Regions from separate parts of the Rummeliibacillus sp. SL167 genome, predicted to be linked through region 1. Evidence: riboswitches for the same ligand, from Rfam matches in the RefSeq annotation. Region 1 holds a riboswitch; each other region holds the start of a gene.
What was found. A riboswitch is a leader RNA that binds a small molecule or an ion and turns the genes downstream of it on or off. The one in region 1 is predicted to bind preQ1.

Region 1 (4,551 bases):
AAAAGGTGACCTTAACGGCGGGTGTACCTACGATTTGGCTAGGCGCATTAAAAGAATTAGAAGAAAAACCAAGAGATATATCATCCCTGCGTGCCATTGTTTGTGGTGGATCTGCATCACCAAAAGGACTCATCAAAGCCTTTGAGGAAAAATATAAAGTGCCATTTATCGTAGGATACGGGATGACGGAAACAACGCCAATTGTCAGCCTGTCTACTTATACATCTGAAATAGAACAATGGTCAAAAGAAGATAAACTAAATATTCGTGCAACCCAAGGTTTAACAGTACCATTAATCGAAACACGCATTGTAAATGATGATGGAGATGCTCCGTGGGATGGTAAAACGATGGGCGAGTTAGTCATAAGAGGACCATGGATCGCGGATAAGTATTACAATGATGAAAGAACCGCGGAAGCATTTAAAGATGGCTGGTTATATACAGGTGATATCGCGGTGATCACACCAGAGGGTTATATTAAAATAACTGATCGAGTAAAAGATCTTATTAAAAGCGGAGGAGAATGGATCTCTTCAGTGGATCTTGAAAATGCTTTGATGACACATGAAGGGGTGTTTGAAGCCGCAGTGATTGCAGTGCCAGATGAAAAATGGCAAGAAAGGCCACTTGCCTGTGTAGTTCTAAAAGATGGGAGCACAGCAACAAAAGAAGAGCTTTTTTCCCATTTAGAAGGACAATTTGCTAAATGGTGGATACCTGATGATATCGTTTTCTTAAAAGAGATTCCCAAAACATCTGTAGGAAAGTTCTTGAAAGCCAAACTTCGTGAGGATGTAAAAGGACGTAAACCATGATAGATTATGTATGCATTCATAGATTTATCCCACCTTTAACGGGCAAGTAAGATCCCCATCTCAAGATATAGAGAGAAACGAGAAAGATAGATGGGGGATGAAGAAAACCCCCACTGATGGAAGCTTCACTCTATTAGGTTTTTCAGATATCTACAATAAGAAAAAGAGCATTTCAATGAAAGTTTCAAAGAAATTGCTCTTTTTGCGTGTAAACCGTCTATTCTTCTATCAATTTATTAAAATGAAGGCGCTTATTTAATAGCATCATCACAGGAATACCTACAGCCATGACTGCAAATTCACCAGCCGCGCAAGTAAGCCATGTCAATAAGAATGGTTTAAGTGCAAATGGGATATCTCCCACAAGTTGGATCTCTATGGCGATTAGGAACATCATAATCGTAAATACGATCGTATTAAAGATCATACGTGTTGCCTGTCCTTTAATAAAGCGAGCTGACCAAATAGTAATGGCAAGCGATAAGATCGATTGCCCAACACCAAATGCTAAATCATACATACCAAGCGGTGAAAACAGATTGGCGATGAAGACTCCTAAAACAATACCTATCATATACTTTTTGTTAAAAACAACAAGATGATTGAACATTTCTGATAGACGAAATTGTATAGCATTGTAGCCAAAAGGTTGGACAAGCATTGTTACAGCAATATATAGTGCTGCAATAATCCCGTTGATAACCATTGATTTTACTTTCAATTTTTAGTTCCCCCTAGTTTTTTTACGTGGGATGGTTTCGAACCGCGATATTGTTAGAAATAAATTTACATTGTAAATATATTAAATGGAAATGTCAAATCATATTTTTGAAAATAGAAATGTATAACGCAGTAGATTGTTTAAAAGATTCACAAAACGGACACATTTTATAAAATGTATGGAGAATCCTTATAAACAAGCATTTCATCGCAGTGAAGCGTTGAAGTTCAACGCGATAAACTAATTTAAACATTCATAATATTATTGACGGTTATAAAAGTCTTCTGTAATAATTACTGTGTTTAGTTACTAAAAGAATAAGAGACAACAAGAATTTGAGGGGGATATTATGAAGAAAACGAAAAAGTACGCATTGCTTTTGATGACAACTATCATCGTATTAGCTTTAGCTGCGTGCGGTAGTAAAAATAATTCGTCATCTGATACAAAGGATTCTAATGCAACAGAAGGCAAAACATATAAAGTCGGAATTACACAAATTGTAGAACATCCATCATTAAACCAAGCTACAAAAGGTTTTAAAGCGGCTCTTAAGGATGCAGGATTAAAAGTTGAATATCAAACTGAAATCGCTCAAGGGGATCAAAGTGTTAATACGACAGCTGCCAATAACTTGGTAGGAAGCGGCGTCGATCTAATCTTTGCTAACTCTACACCAAGTGCACAAGCGGTAGCTGCGGCAACATCTGATATTCCAATTGTTTTCACATCGGTGACAGATGCAGTTGGTGCAGAACTTGTAAAATCAATGGAAAAACCAGGTGGTAATGTAACAGGTACGGTTGATACACATCCTGATGCTATTCCAAATACAGTTAAATTTTTATCAGAACAATTAGGTGCTAAAAAAGTAGGAATGGTGTTTAACTCAGGTGAACAAAACTCTCGTGCACAAGTAGATATTGCGAAAAAAAAAGCAAAAAAAGCGGGCATCACAATTGTTGAAGCGTCAGCATCAACATCAGCAGAAGTAAAACAGGCGACAGAATCATTAGTTGGTAAAGTGGATGCCTTTTATATCATTACTGATAATACAGTTGTGTCAGCTCTTGAGTCAGTACTAGACGTAGCAAATGATAAGAAAATTCCTGTAATGGTAGGGGAACTTGACTCTGTAGCACGTGGTGGTCTTGGAGCATATGGCTTTAACTATTATGATATCGGTTATGAAGCAGGTCAAAAAGCAGTGGAAATCTTGAAAAATGGTAAAAAACCAGCAGATATCCCTGTTGCATATCCTACAAAATTAAAACTTGAAATCAACAAAACAACAGCAGATAAAATTGACGTAGACGTCAAAGATGAATGGAAAGCAGAAGTAGTTAAATAGATAGGAGATGATTCTTTATGTTTACAGCAATTTTCGGCTCAGTCGAGCAAGGGATCATCTATGCAATCATGGCACTCGGAGTGTATATTACATTCCGAGTGTTAGATTTTCCTGATTTAACAGTAGACGGTAGCTTTGTAACAGGTGCCGCAACAGCAGCAACAATGATCACATTAGGATACAATCCGATCATTTCCACAATATGTGCAGCATTGGCTGGCTTTGCTGCTGGTTCCATTACAGGTCTTTTGCATACGAAGGCAAAAATCAATTCACTATTATCAGGGATCTTAATGATGATTGCTTTATATTCGATTAATTTACGAATAATGGGGCTGACAATAGATACAGCTGTTGGACGACCCAATATTCCACTTGCCAATTCCGATTCATTATTCACAGCATTCTCTGAATTCTGGGGAAAACTAGGAATCGATAAAGCTTTCAATGGTATGTTATCAAACATGGGAGTTGAACATGTTCCAAATACTTGGGGCACAGTTTTCATCATGTTTATTTTGACTTTTGCGATTAAGTTTGTCCTTGATTGGTTCCTCAAAACAGAAATTGGTTTAGCTATTCGTGCAACAGGTGATAATGGCAAAATGATCCGCAGCTTTTCTGCAAACACCGATACATTAACCATCTTAGGCTTGGGGTTATCCAATGGTCTAGTTGCACTATCAGGCGCTTTGATCGCACAATACGGTAAATTTGCAGATGTTGGTATGGGCATTGGGATGATTGTGATTGGATTAGCTTCTGTTATCATCGGTGAAGCTATTTTTGGTACCAAAACAATTGCTCGTACAACGTTTGCTGTTATTTTCGGAGCCATTATTTATCGAATTGTTCTTGCACTAGCATTGCAAGTTGAATTTTTAGATACAGGTGATATGAAGCTAATTACGGCTGTTATAGTAGTGATCGCGTTAGTTATCCCAACTTTAAGAGCAAAGCAAAAAGAGAAATCCCGCATAGCTAAACGCCGTGCTGAACATGCTAGAGCAGTGAAACAGGAGGGGAAGAGGAGTGCTTAAATTAGAAGGGATCAATAAAATCTTCAACGAAGCGACACCCGATGAAAAAATTGCTTTAGATAATATTCATTTAGAGTTGAAAACAGGTGATTTTGTCACTGTTATTGGTAGTAATGGTGCTGGTAAATCTACGATGATGAATATGATTTCAGGGGCCTTAACACCAGATCTTGGGAAGATTGAGATTAATGGCAAGGATGTCACTAGACTGCCAGAACATAAACGGTCGCATTTTATCGGTCGTGTATTCCAAGATCCAATGGCAGGTACAGCGCCAACAATGACGATTGAGGAAAACTTAGCAATCGCTTATTCACGTAATCAAAAAAGAACGCTTCGAATAGGTGTAGATAAAAAGCGCCGAGAATTTTTCAAGGAATCATTAGAAACATTGCATCTTAATCTTGAAAATCGTTTAAATGCCAAAGTTGGTCTGTTATCTGGTGGAGAACGCCAAGCTCTGTCATTATTGATGGCTACCTTTACAAAACCAAATATCCTTTTACTAGATGAACATACAGCTGCTCTCGATCCATCAAGAGCAGAGTTAATTACTAATTTAACAAAACAGCTTGTAGAAAAAGATAAACTAACAACGTTGATGGTTACACATAATATGCA
Region 2 (4,551 bases), on a different contig from region 1:
ACAACATTTTAAGAGGGAGTCGAGCAATCCTCCGCTCCAATCGTTATAAATGACGCTAAAATACAGAGCTTTTCAAAATTACACCAAACAAACATCTCTAATTTTTGTAAAATCAACACGCATGAAATTTTATTAGTTTTTATACACTATTCAATTAAAGAGCAACTTCATAGACGGAAACTAGTTTTTTTGAAGCAATCAAAGCTTACAGCCAGTTGATTCCAAACCTACTACTCAAATCTTGAGGTAATGTCTGACTATATCAATACTGTGAGACAAACGAACAGTCCAAAATCTCCACTTCATGCTTCATTTTTTTGATGGTCCTTCAATTGTCGAAGAATTCGTTTTCTATATGCCACAAGTTGCCATATTGTTAATAAAATCACGATCCACAAAAAAGGTTCCTTTACACTGAAACCAACAGAAGACTTACCGCCTGCTAACGGCAAGATAAACATTAATACGATCAAATAAGTCATCACCGCCACTTCGACATAAAAATGCATCATTCTATCTTTGATCGCTGGCGTATATACACTAAACAATAATAATCCGAACCCTACTATCATCCAAGTGATATTTGGAAAGGCTTTCCATATCGTCCATTGCTGATAGAAGTCAAAACACATTAATAATGTGGCACCCAATAACCCACTCACTAATTTAAAAATATTCAATTCTTACATTCCTTTCGATTCAGCATAGCTTAATGCAACTTCATCTCGTGTAGCCTTTTCCTTATCCTCTACCAGGGTTAGGTTAAAACATTTGATCTTTTCAAGCAGTTATCACATTACCTATCTTTTGCCCATTACTTGAGTCATACTGCCTGTTTGATACACGATAAAAGGGGCATTTATCCATTCTTGTTTATACGAAAAAACCGACAAACCCTATTTTATACGCCTCTCTTATTCCCCCATATATATGTATGTAATTGAGGAAGTACCTTCACGTTTGTCACATCATCATCCGAAAGAACTTTTTCGATTAACCATTCATACTTTTGTAAAAGTTTATGGACTAACTTTAAATGATCAGTTGTAGTAATATCAGCATTTCCAACTTGAAAATAGAAAGAAACATCTGGATAACGATGATGAACCTGTTTACCAAATTCATAGTCCTCATTATTGAAAATAACAACTTTCAGTGAAACTTGGTGATCATTCTGTCCCCTTTTCAATTTTGCGAATATTTCATCGAGAACCGCAAAGTTTGTTTTCATCCCTGAACTTGGGGGCTTAGGAGAAATAGTTAGTGCATCTATTTCATAAAACCATTCCTGCCACTTGCTTCCTTGGGTTTCTACACCGATCTGTATATTTTTTTCTTTTAATAAAGATATCAAATCACTGAGGTTTTTCAATAAAGCAGGGTTTCCTCCCGAAATGGTTACAAACGAAAAACCATCTCCTCCAATATGCTTTAACTCATCCCATATTTCTTCAGCTGACATTTGCACAATTTGCTCTTTCCCAGTACCATCCCACGTAAAAGCAGAATCGCACCAAGAGCAGGAATAATCGCAACCTGCTGTACGAACAAACATTGTCTTTTGACCAATAACCATTCCTTCACCTTGAATGGTGGGACCAAAGATCTCCATCACGGGAATTTTACTCAATTTCCATCCACTCCCGTCTAGCTTCAGCATAGCTCGTCGGTGTTTCGAACAAACGTACAAATTCAACACGAGCATCATTGCCTAAATTTTTCTTGTGCAAAGCTTCTGCCATTTTTTCGTAAATCCAAACTACGATATTCTCTGCTGTTGTATTCATTAGAGGAAGTGTCTTGTTTAAATAGCGATGATCCAAATGAATTTCAATTTTTTCTTTCCAGATATTCTTTATATCATTAAAGTCGATCGTTAAACCTCGATCATCTGTGAATCCGCTGATACCAAATACAACTTTATACGTATGACCATGCAGATTTTTACACTTTCCTTCATAGCAGTGTAGATGATGAGCGGCATCAAAAGTAAATTCTTTGCTAACGAGCACTCGTTTCGAATGATATTTCAATTGCTTTCGATCAATATCTTCATCTATCTTTTGTAACTGATCGATAATTTCAAAGTCATACATATTTCAAAACTCCTTATAAAGTGAAACTTCATCAGTGGGGGTTTTCTTCAGCCCCACTGAAATAAAAGAACTCAGGTTAAAAGCGCCACGTCCTATGGCAACACCTGAGGGGCCAACATCTTGCCCGCCCGAACCAATCTTACGGGCAGTTGATCTCTCATCTATCTTTCTCGTTTCTCTCTATATCTTGAGATGGGGGTCTTACTGCCCGTTAATGCGGGATAAAAAAACAGCACCTTAAGAAAAGTACTGTTTTCTTAGTTTTTTTAAGAGGGTAGCTAGAACCTCTGTAGCGTATGCAATTTTCCTCGCAAGTGAGATCTCCACCAGTTCAAAAACAAGCACTAAGTAGAGAATACTGTGCGGATAAGTTCAATGGGTTTAATTATAGTATTCATTTTATCTTTCTATTATCAGTAAATCAAGGTTGTACGTATATCTTTTAGCATCCAATGTTTCACATCCATTGAATAAATGCTATAAATTTCGACAAGATTAGTGCTAAGTATAAAGATAGATGAATTTTTAGGGGGCTTTTCATGAATATTGCAGATCGACTCGTGATTATTGGATTCACTATAATAGCAATCGTTATGATCACTATTGTTATTTTTCTAGTATATATGATGGTATTTGATCGAAATCAAAAACGGCATGCCGTTTTAAGAAACTATCCAGCCCTCGGCAGAATCCGATACTTTTTTGAAAAAATTGGTCCTGAAATGCGTCAATATTGGTTTAACACAGATCTTGAAGGCAAACCATTTTCACGATTGGACTACGAGCATATTGTAAAAGGAGCAAAATATATGAGAGAAGTTGCTGCCTTTGGCTCAAAACGTGATTTTGAAACAGGAGGTTTTTATGTTCGTAATGATATGTTTCCTAAGTTAACGGAAGAATTAAAATTGGATCAATACGTAAAAGTCAAAACAAAACGATATATTTTATTGAAAGATCCACTATTTTCACAGCGAGAAGAAAAATGGGAGGATGAGGAGTCATCTGCCTATTTATTACATGATGATGATGCCATTGTCATCGGTTCTAAAACCAAACATCCATTTGTCGTAAAAAGCCTTATTGGAATGTCAGCGATGAGTTATGGTTCCTTAGGAAATCAAGCGATTACAACATTATCGGAAGGATTGGCTTTAGCGAAAGGAACATGGATGAACACAGGTGAAGGTGGTCTTTCTCCCTATCATTTAAAAGGTGGGGTTGATATCATTATGCAAATTGGGCCTGGATTATTCGGTATTCGAGATCAAAATGGAGAAGTAGATTGGGATGAGCTAAAAAAGAAAAGTGAAATCCCAGAGATCAAGGCCTTTGAACTCAAGCTCGCTCAAGGTGCCAAAGCACGAGGTGGACATATTGATGCTGAAAAGGTGACACCTGAAGTGGCAAAGATCCGAAGAGTAGAACCCTATCATTCAGTAGATAGTCCAAATCGGTTCCATCAGTTTAATAATATAAAAACGATGTGTGACTTTATCGAAAAAATTAGAAATCATACTGGTAAACCAGTTGGTATGAAAATTGTTGTGGGTGGAAATGACAGTATTGAAGAATTAGCAAAATATATGAAAGAATCTGGAAAAGGACCGGACTTTATAACCGTTGATGGCGGCGAAGGTGGTACCGGAGCCTCCTACCAAGAACTAATTGACAGTGTTGGTCTACCAATTAAATCGGCATTGCCAATTGTTGTGGCAACATTAACAAAATATGGGGTTCGACATCAAGTTAAAATTATCGCTTCCGGCAAAATGTTTACACCCGATCGAATTGCTATTGCTCTCGCAATGGGAGCAGATTTAGTCAATATCGCTAGAGGATTTATGATTACAATAGGCTGTATCCAAGCAATGAAATGCAATTCCAACGCCTGCCCAGTTGGAGTTGCCACTACCGATCCTGATTTACAAAAGGCATTGGTCATTGATGAAAAAAAATACAGGGTAGTAAATTACCTTATTACTCTTCGAAAGGGACTATTTCGTATTGGTGCAGCTGCCGGCATCGATTCTCCTGTCCATTTTAAGCCCGAACATATTATGTATAAAGATGATAAAGGTGTTGTCATCTCTTTAGAAACGATCCTTCAAAAAATTAAACAACAAATAATAAAGTGAAACCTCGTATAGAGTTGTCTGAAATGCAATTTATCATCCATTGACACCACTGAAAAAGTCGATGTGCTTTCAAAGATAGGAGAAAAATCACCTTTTGACTCATCATCAAAGAAAAAATAGTTTCTTATCAATGAAAAGATAGTTTTCAGTGGTCTCAAATCTTTCATACAAATATTAAAAATTTTTATAAATACATGCAATTCACAGCAAGATTCTAATGATGGTGAACTAGCAAAGAGAATCGTTACCTTGCCATCCGTTATTGTCACCTCAGCAATAATTCATCCTATCTTTCCCTCATCAACACGCCGAGATTC
Region 3 (4,551 bases), on a different contig from region 1:
TTGATCATCGGATTATCTGCCGATTTTTCCCTACGTACAAAAATAATCCATGCTAGCACTGATATAATTAATAATGATAATCCACCTAAACTGCTCCATCCTATTGTTTTTTCATTTGAAATGAAAAACAATAACGTGCTCATTGCTAGGAAAAATAACAATGCACCACTTAAATCAAATTGCAATTTTTGCTTTTTTTCTGAATCAAAGGAAGGTAAGAAAAATATTGATCCTAAAATTGAAATAATCCCTAATGGAATATTAATCAGAAAAATAGAGCGCCATCCAAATTGTGAGATGAAAAAACCGCCTAAAGAAGGACCAATAATTGTACCAGCTGCTACGACCGCTCCAATCATTCCTAAAGCTTTTCCCCTATTTCCCCTTTGAAAAATATTCGCTACAATTCCCATCACATTCCCCATAATCATCGCCGCTCCTACAGCTTGAATGCAACGAGATACAATCAAAAAAAGAAGATTGAAGGCTAATGCACTGAGTGTTGACCCAATGATGAATATGACTATACCGAATAGAAAAAAACGTTTTCTTCCTTTTTGATCTGATAAACTTCCTATGAAAGGAAGAATGCCAGTAATCAACAACAAATAGGCTACAATAACCCACTGTACTTGTTCTATAGAAACATGAAATGTCTTTTGTAATGTCGGTAACGCAACATTAATAATACTGCTATCAATATTTACCATAAATGTGCCTATTGTAACAAAGATAAAAATGATCCAAGGATTTACTGAATGAGTAGTTATTTTTTCATTCATTTCCATCACCTTTTTGTCCTTCTTCATATTTTTCTATAAAATAATCGAGCATTTGTTTTCTTCCAAGGATGTCTTCATACCATTTATCTAATTCTTGAAGACCTGACTCATTGATTTCATATATTCTCTTAGGACGCCCCTCGCCTTCTGTGATCCACTCAGAGGAAACAAAACCCTCCTCCTCTAATTCTCGTAAAACTCTATAAATCCCACCTCCATCTACCTGCATAGATTTCGGTTTAATCGTCTGAAAAATTTCTAATATTTGGCTGCCATATAATTTTTGCTTTCTTAAAAAAAGTAATATGAATGCAGGTAGATGGCGAGATTGCTTTCGATTCAAATGTTTGGACAAAACAATCACTCCTTTAAAATGTTAATAGCATTATAATGTTAATAACACTATAATGCAAAAAACATGTTCAAATCATTTTTTACTTATATTGTTTGATGACAAATTGTACATTAAGAGTTACACCTAAATTCCAGCATAAAGGTGCCTATAAAGTGAAACTTCCATCAGTGGAGGCTTTCTTCATCCCCACTGAAATAGAGGAACGGAAGTGAAAAACGCCACGTCCTGTGGCAACACCTGAGTGACCAACATTCTGTTCGCCCGGAACCAATCGGGCGCATGCGGCAGTTGATCCCCCACCTATCTTTCTCATTTCTCTCTAAACCTTATGGTAGAGGTCTTACTGCCCGTTAAAGCAGGATAAAAACATCGTATAAAATAAATTTCCACTCCAATATTTAAACGTGGAAATCATTTGATTAGATTTATTTTTCTTGTGGGGGACTTTTTGTGAGACTCTTCTCCCAAAAGTGTGATAGAATCTTTATTGAATCGAATACAATGCTTACAGAGCAGGAGAGGTACTAGAACAACCCTCTATAAAAAACTAGGGATAACTATATCTTTAGGGTATAGTTTTTTTATTTTTCTAGCATTCTCCTTTTTAGAACGGCAGGAGGAGATGAAAAAATGAATTTTCTATAGAGTAAAGGATGATTACATCAATTACGCCTCCAGCGTAATTGTTATTCAAAACATTGACTTTTAAGTACATGGATGAGCGCATTCGTTTTATCCCATAGATCAACGACCATTTATCATGTACTTCATTTTTTAAAAGGAGACTTTTCAATGAGAATCATCTTATATCTTGCTGCAATTGTTTTAGCAAATGTTATTACAGCAAAGTTTGCACCACTTCAATTGGGTGTCTTTATTATCCCTTACGGTTCTTTTCTAATTGGAGCTACGTTCATTTTACGTGATCTTGTACAAAACAAATATGGTAAAAAAAATACCTATCTTTTCATTGGTCTTGCGTTATTCTTATCCGCGATTTCTAGCTATGTTCTAGGCGATACACTGTGGATTGTTTTCGCAAGTGCCATTAGTTTTGCAGTTTCCGAAACAACAGATACTGAAATATATTCAAGATTAAAGACATCCATCAACTTACGGATCTTATATAGTGGTATATTTGGAGGGATTTTGGACTCTTCTATTTTCGTCATTGTTGGTCTATCCCCAATTGGTGCAGGCATGGTTCCATGGGACGCTGTTTGGATGGCGATCTTGGGACAACTTATGATCAAAATTGGCATGCAATTCTTAGGAGTACTTGTTCTTCGTTTGACCAATTTCTCCAAAATAGAATGGGCAAATTAAATCAGGAGATGAATGATAGTGTTAAGAGATGAAAAAGCAATCGTCGTATTTAGTGGTGGACAAGATAGCACGACTTGCTTATTTTGGGCATTACAAACTTTTAAAGAAGTAGAGGCTGTTACATTCAATTATCAGCAACGACATGTAGCTGAAATCGAATGTGCAAAAGAAATCGCAAAAGAATTGAATGTGAAACACCATATTTTAGATATGTCCTTACTCAATCAGTTAGCACCTAATGCGCTTACTCGGGATGATATTGAGGTCAAAGCAGGAGAAAATGGTGAATTACCCTCAACTTTTGTTCCTGGACGAAACTTGTTATTCTTATCATTTGCTGGTATTTTAGCGAATCAAGTAGGAGCCAAACATCTTATTACAGGGGTATGCGAAACTGATTTCAGTGGCTATCCTGACTGCAGAGATAACTTTATCAAGTCATTGAATGTGACATTAAATCTGGCAATGGATGAACATCTTGTCATCCACACACCGTTAATGTGGCTGGATAAAGCAGAAACTTGGAAAATGGCCGATGAGATGGGAAAATTGGAGTATGTTCGTACGAAGACTTTAACATGCTACAATGGTATTAAAGGCGATGGTTGTGGAACATGCCCAGCGTGTCAGTTGCGCTCAAACGGTTATCAAAAATATATGAAAATGAAGAAAAAAGAAAAGACGCTATTTTAAAGGGGTTTCTGGCAATAAGCGAAAATGCCTAGCATCAAAATACTCTGAATGAAGAGAAAAAATCTGCTCATATCTAACTAGTAGAATGAGCAGATTTTTTTTAATTGATTAAGGATTATTTTACGAAACAGGATTTTTAGAGAATCCTGTTTTTTTATATTTGAAACATCAATGGAATACAATCGTTTTATTGTCTTCCACGATAATCCGATTTTCTATATGCCATTTGACAGCTTTTACTAAGACGCGACGTTCGATTTGCGCACCGATTTTTTTCAACTGTTCTGCATTATCACGGTGATCTACACGTTCTACATCTTGTTCAATGATTGGACCTTCGTCTAAATCATTCGTTACATAATGGGATGTGGCACCGATTAATTTAACACCTCGCGCAAATGCACGTTGATATGGATTTGCTCCAATAAAAGCTGGTAAAAATGAATGGTGAATATTAATGATGCGATTTTTAAAGTGATCGACAAACTCGGGGGTTAAAATTTGCATATAGCGTGCTAAAATTAAAACATCCACATTATATTCTTCCACTAATCGAATTTGTTCTTTTTCTACTTGCTCGCGAATATTTTTATTGGCAGGAATATAATAGAATGGGATGCCTAATGCTTCAACCATCGGACGCGCCGTTTCATGATTGCTAATAACGAGTGCAATATCCATCTCTAAATCGCCATTTTGCCATTCCCATAAAAGTTCTAACAAACAATGTGGTTCTTTTGATACAAAAATGGCAGAACGTTGACGGACATTTCGATAGTAAAAATGATATTCCATTTGGTAATCTTCTGCGATTCTTTCAAATTCCTTTTCCATTTCTACAGCTTTTGCTGGCAAATTGTCACAGTGATATTCAATGCGAATAAAAAACGTACCGTTCTCTGGATCTGTTGAAAATTGGCTAGACTCAATAATATTGGCATTGTGATTATGTAAAAAAGAAGATAATACCGATACGATACCAGGTTTATCCGGACATTTTACTAACAGGCGTGCTCGATTTTCTAATCTATTCGAATGATTTTCTAACTTTTCATTATGTTCAAGTTTATTCGTCATCTAAGTACATCTCCCAGTTTCAATATACCTTAAATTATCAAATAATTTCAGTGAATATTCAAGTTTTTTCTTTTCACAATGACAGTTATTCATTTCTTTTTATTATTATCTTTCATAGGCGTGTTGATTAGCCTGTCTTACTTGTAAAAACAGGAAGAATTCGTTGGTTTCCAGCTACGACTTGCTCGCTTTCCTGCGGGGAGAGAAGCATGCCGCAGTGAAAATCTATATAAATGGAGCAAAGAATCCATATTTTTGAAGGATTATGTCAAATATATTTCCTGATTTCTGCCCAATCAACACGCTTGGCATGGTTAT

Region 2: another riboswitch for preQ1. It lies ahead of queD (6-carboxytetrahydropterin synthase QueD); the one in region 1 lies ahead of FEZ13_RS12160 (QueT transporter family protein).
Region 3: another riboswitch for preQ1. It lies ahead of FEZ13_RS05350 (VUT family protein); the one in region 1 lies ahead of FEZ13_RS12160 (QueT transporter family protein).

Annotation. Positions count from the first base shown of each region.
Region 1 is NZ_VCBM01000002.1:154,912-159,462, forward strand. It holds gene FEZ13_RS12155 (long-chain fatty acid--CoA ligase) at 1-818, shown strand, start outside; gene FEZ13_RS12160 (QueT transporter family protein) at 1,036-1,524, opposite strand; PreQ1 riboswitch class I at 1,547-1,591, opposite strand; gene FEZ13_RS12165 (ABC transporter substrate-binding protein) at 1,889-2,890, shown strand; gene FEZ13_RS12170 (ABC transporter permease) at 2,908-3,930, shown strand; gene FEZ13_RS12175 (ABC transporter ATP-binding protein) at 3,923-4,551, shown strand, end outside.
Region 2 is NZ_VCBM01000001.1:839,347-843,897, reverse strand. It holds gene FEZ13_RS03810 (hypothetical protein) at 303-680, opposite strand; gene queE (7-carboxy-7-deazaguanine synthase QueE) at 902-1,630, opposite strand; gene queD (6-carboxytetrahydropterin synthase QueD) at 1,623-2,096, opposite strand; PreQ1 riboswitch class I at 2,348-2,390, opposite strand; gene FEZ13_RS03795 (FMN-binding glutamate synthase family protein) at 2,636-4,234, shown strand.
Region 3 is NZ_VCBM01000001.1:1,184,248-1,188,798, forward strand. It holds gene FEZ13_RS05340 (MFS transporter) at 1-788, opposite strand, end outside; gene FEZ13_RS05345 (PadR family transcriptional regulator) at 775-1,137, opposite strand; gene FEZ13_RS19375 (hypothetical protein) at 1,283-1,450, opposite strand; PreQ1 riboswitch class I at 1,650-1,694, shown strand; gene FEZ13_RS05350 (VUT family protein) at 1,930-2,463, shown strand; gene queC (7-cyano-7-deazaguanine synthase QueC) at 2,476-3,156, shown strand; gene purU (formyltetrahydrofolate deformylase) at 3,325-4,233, opposite strand.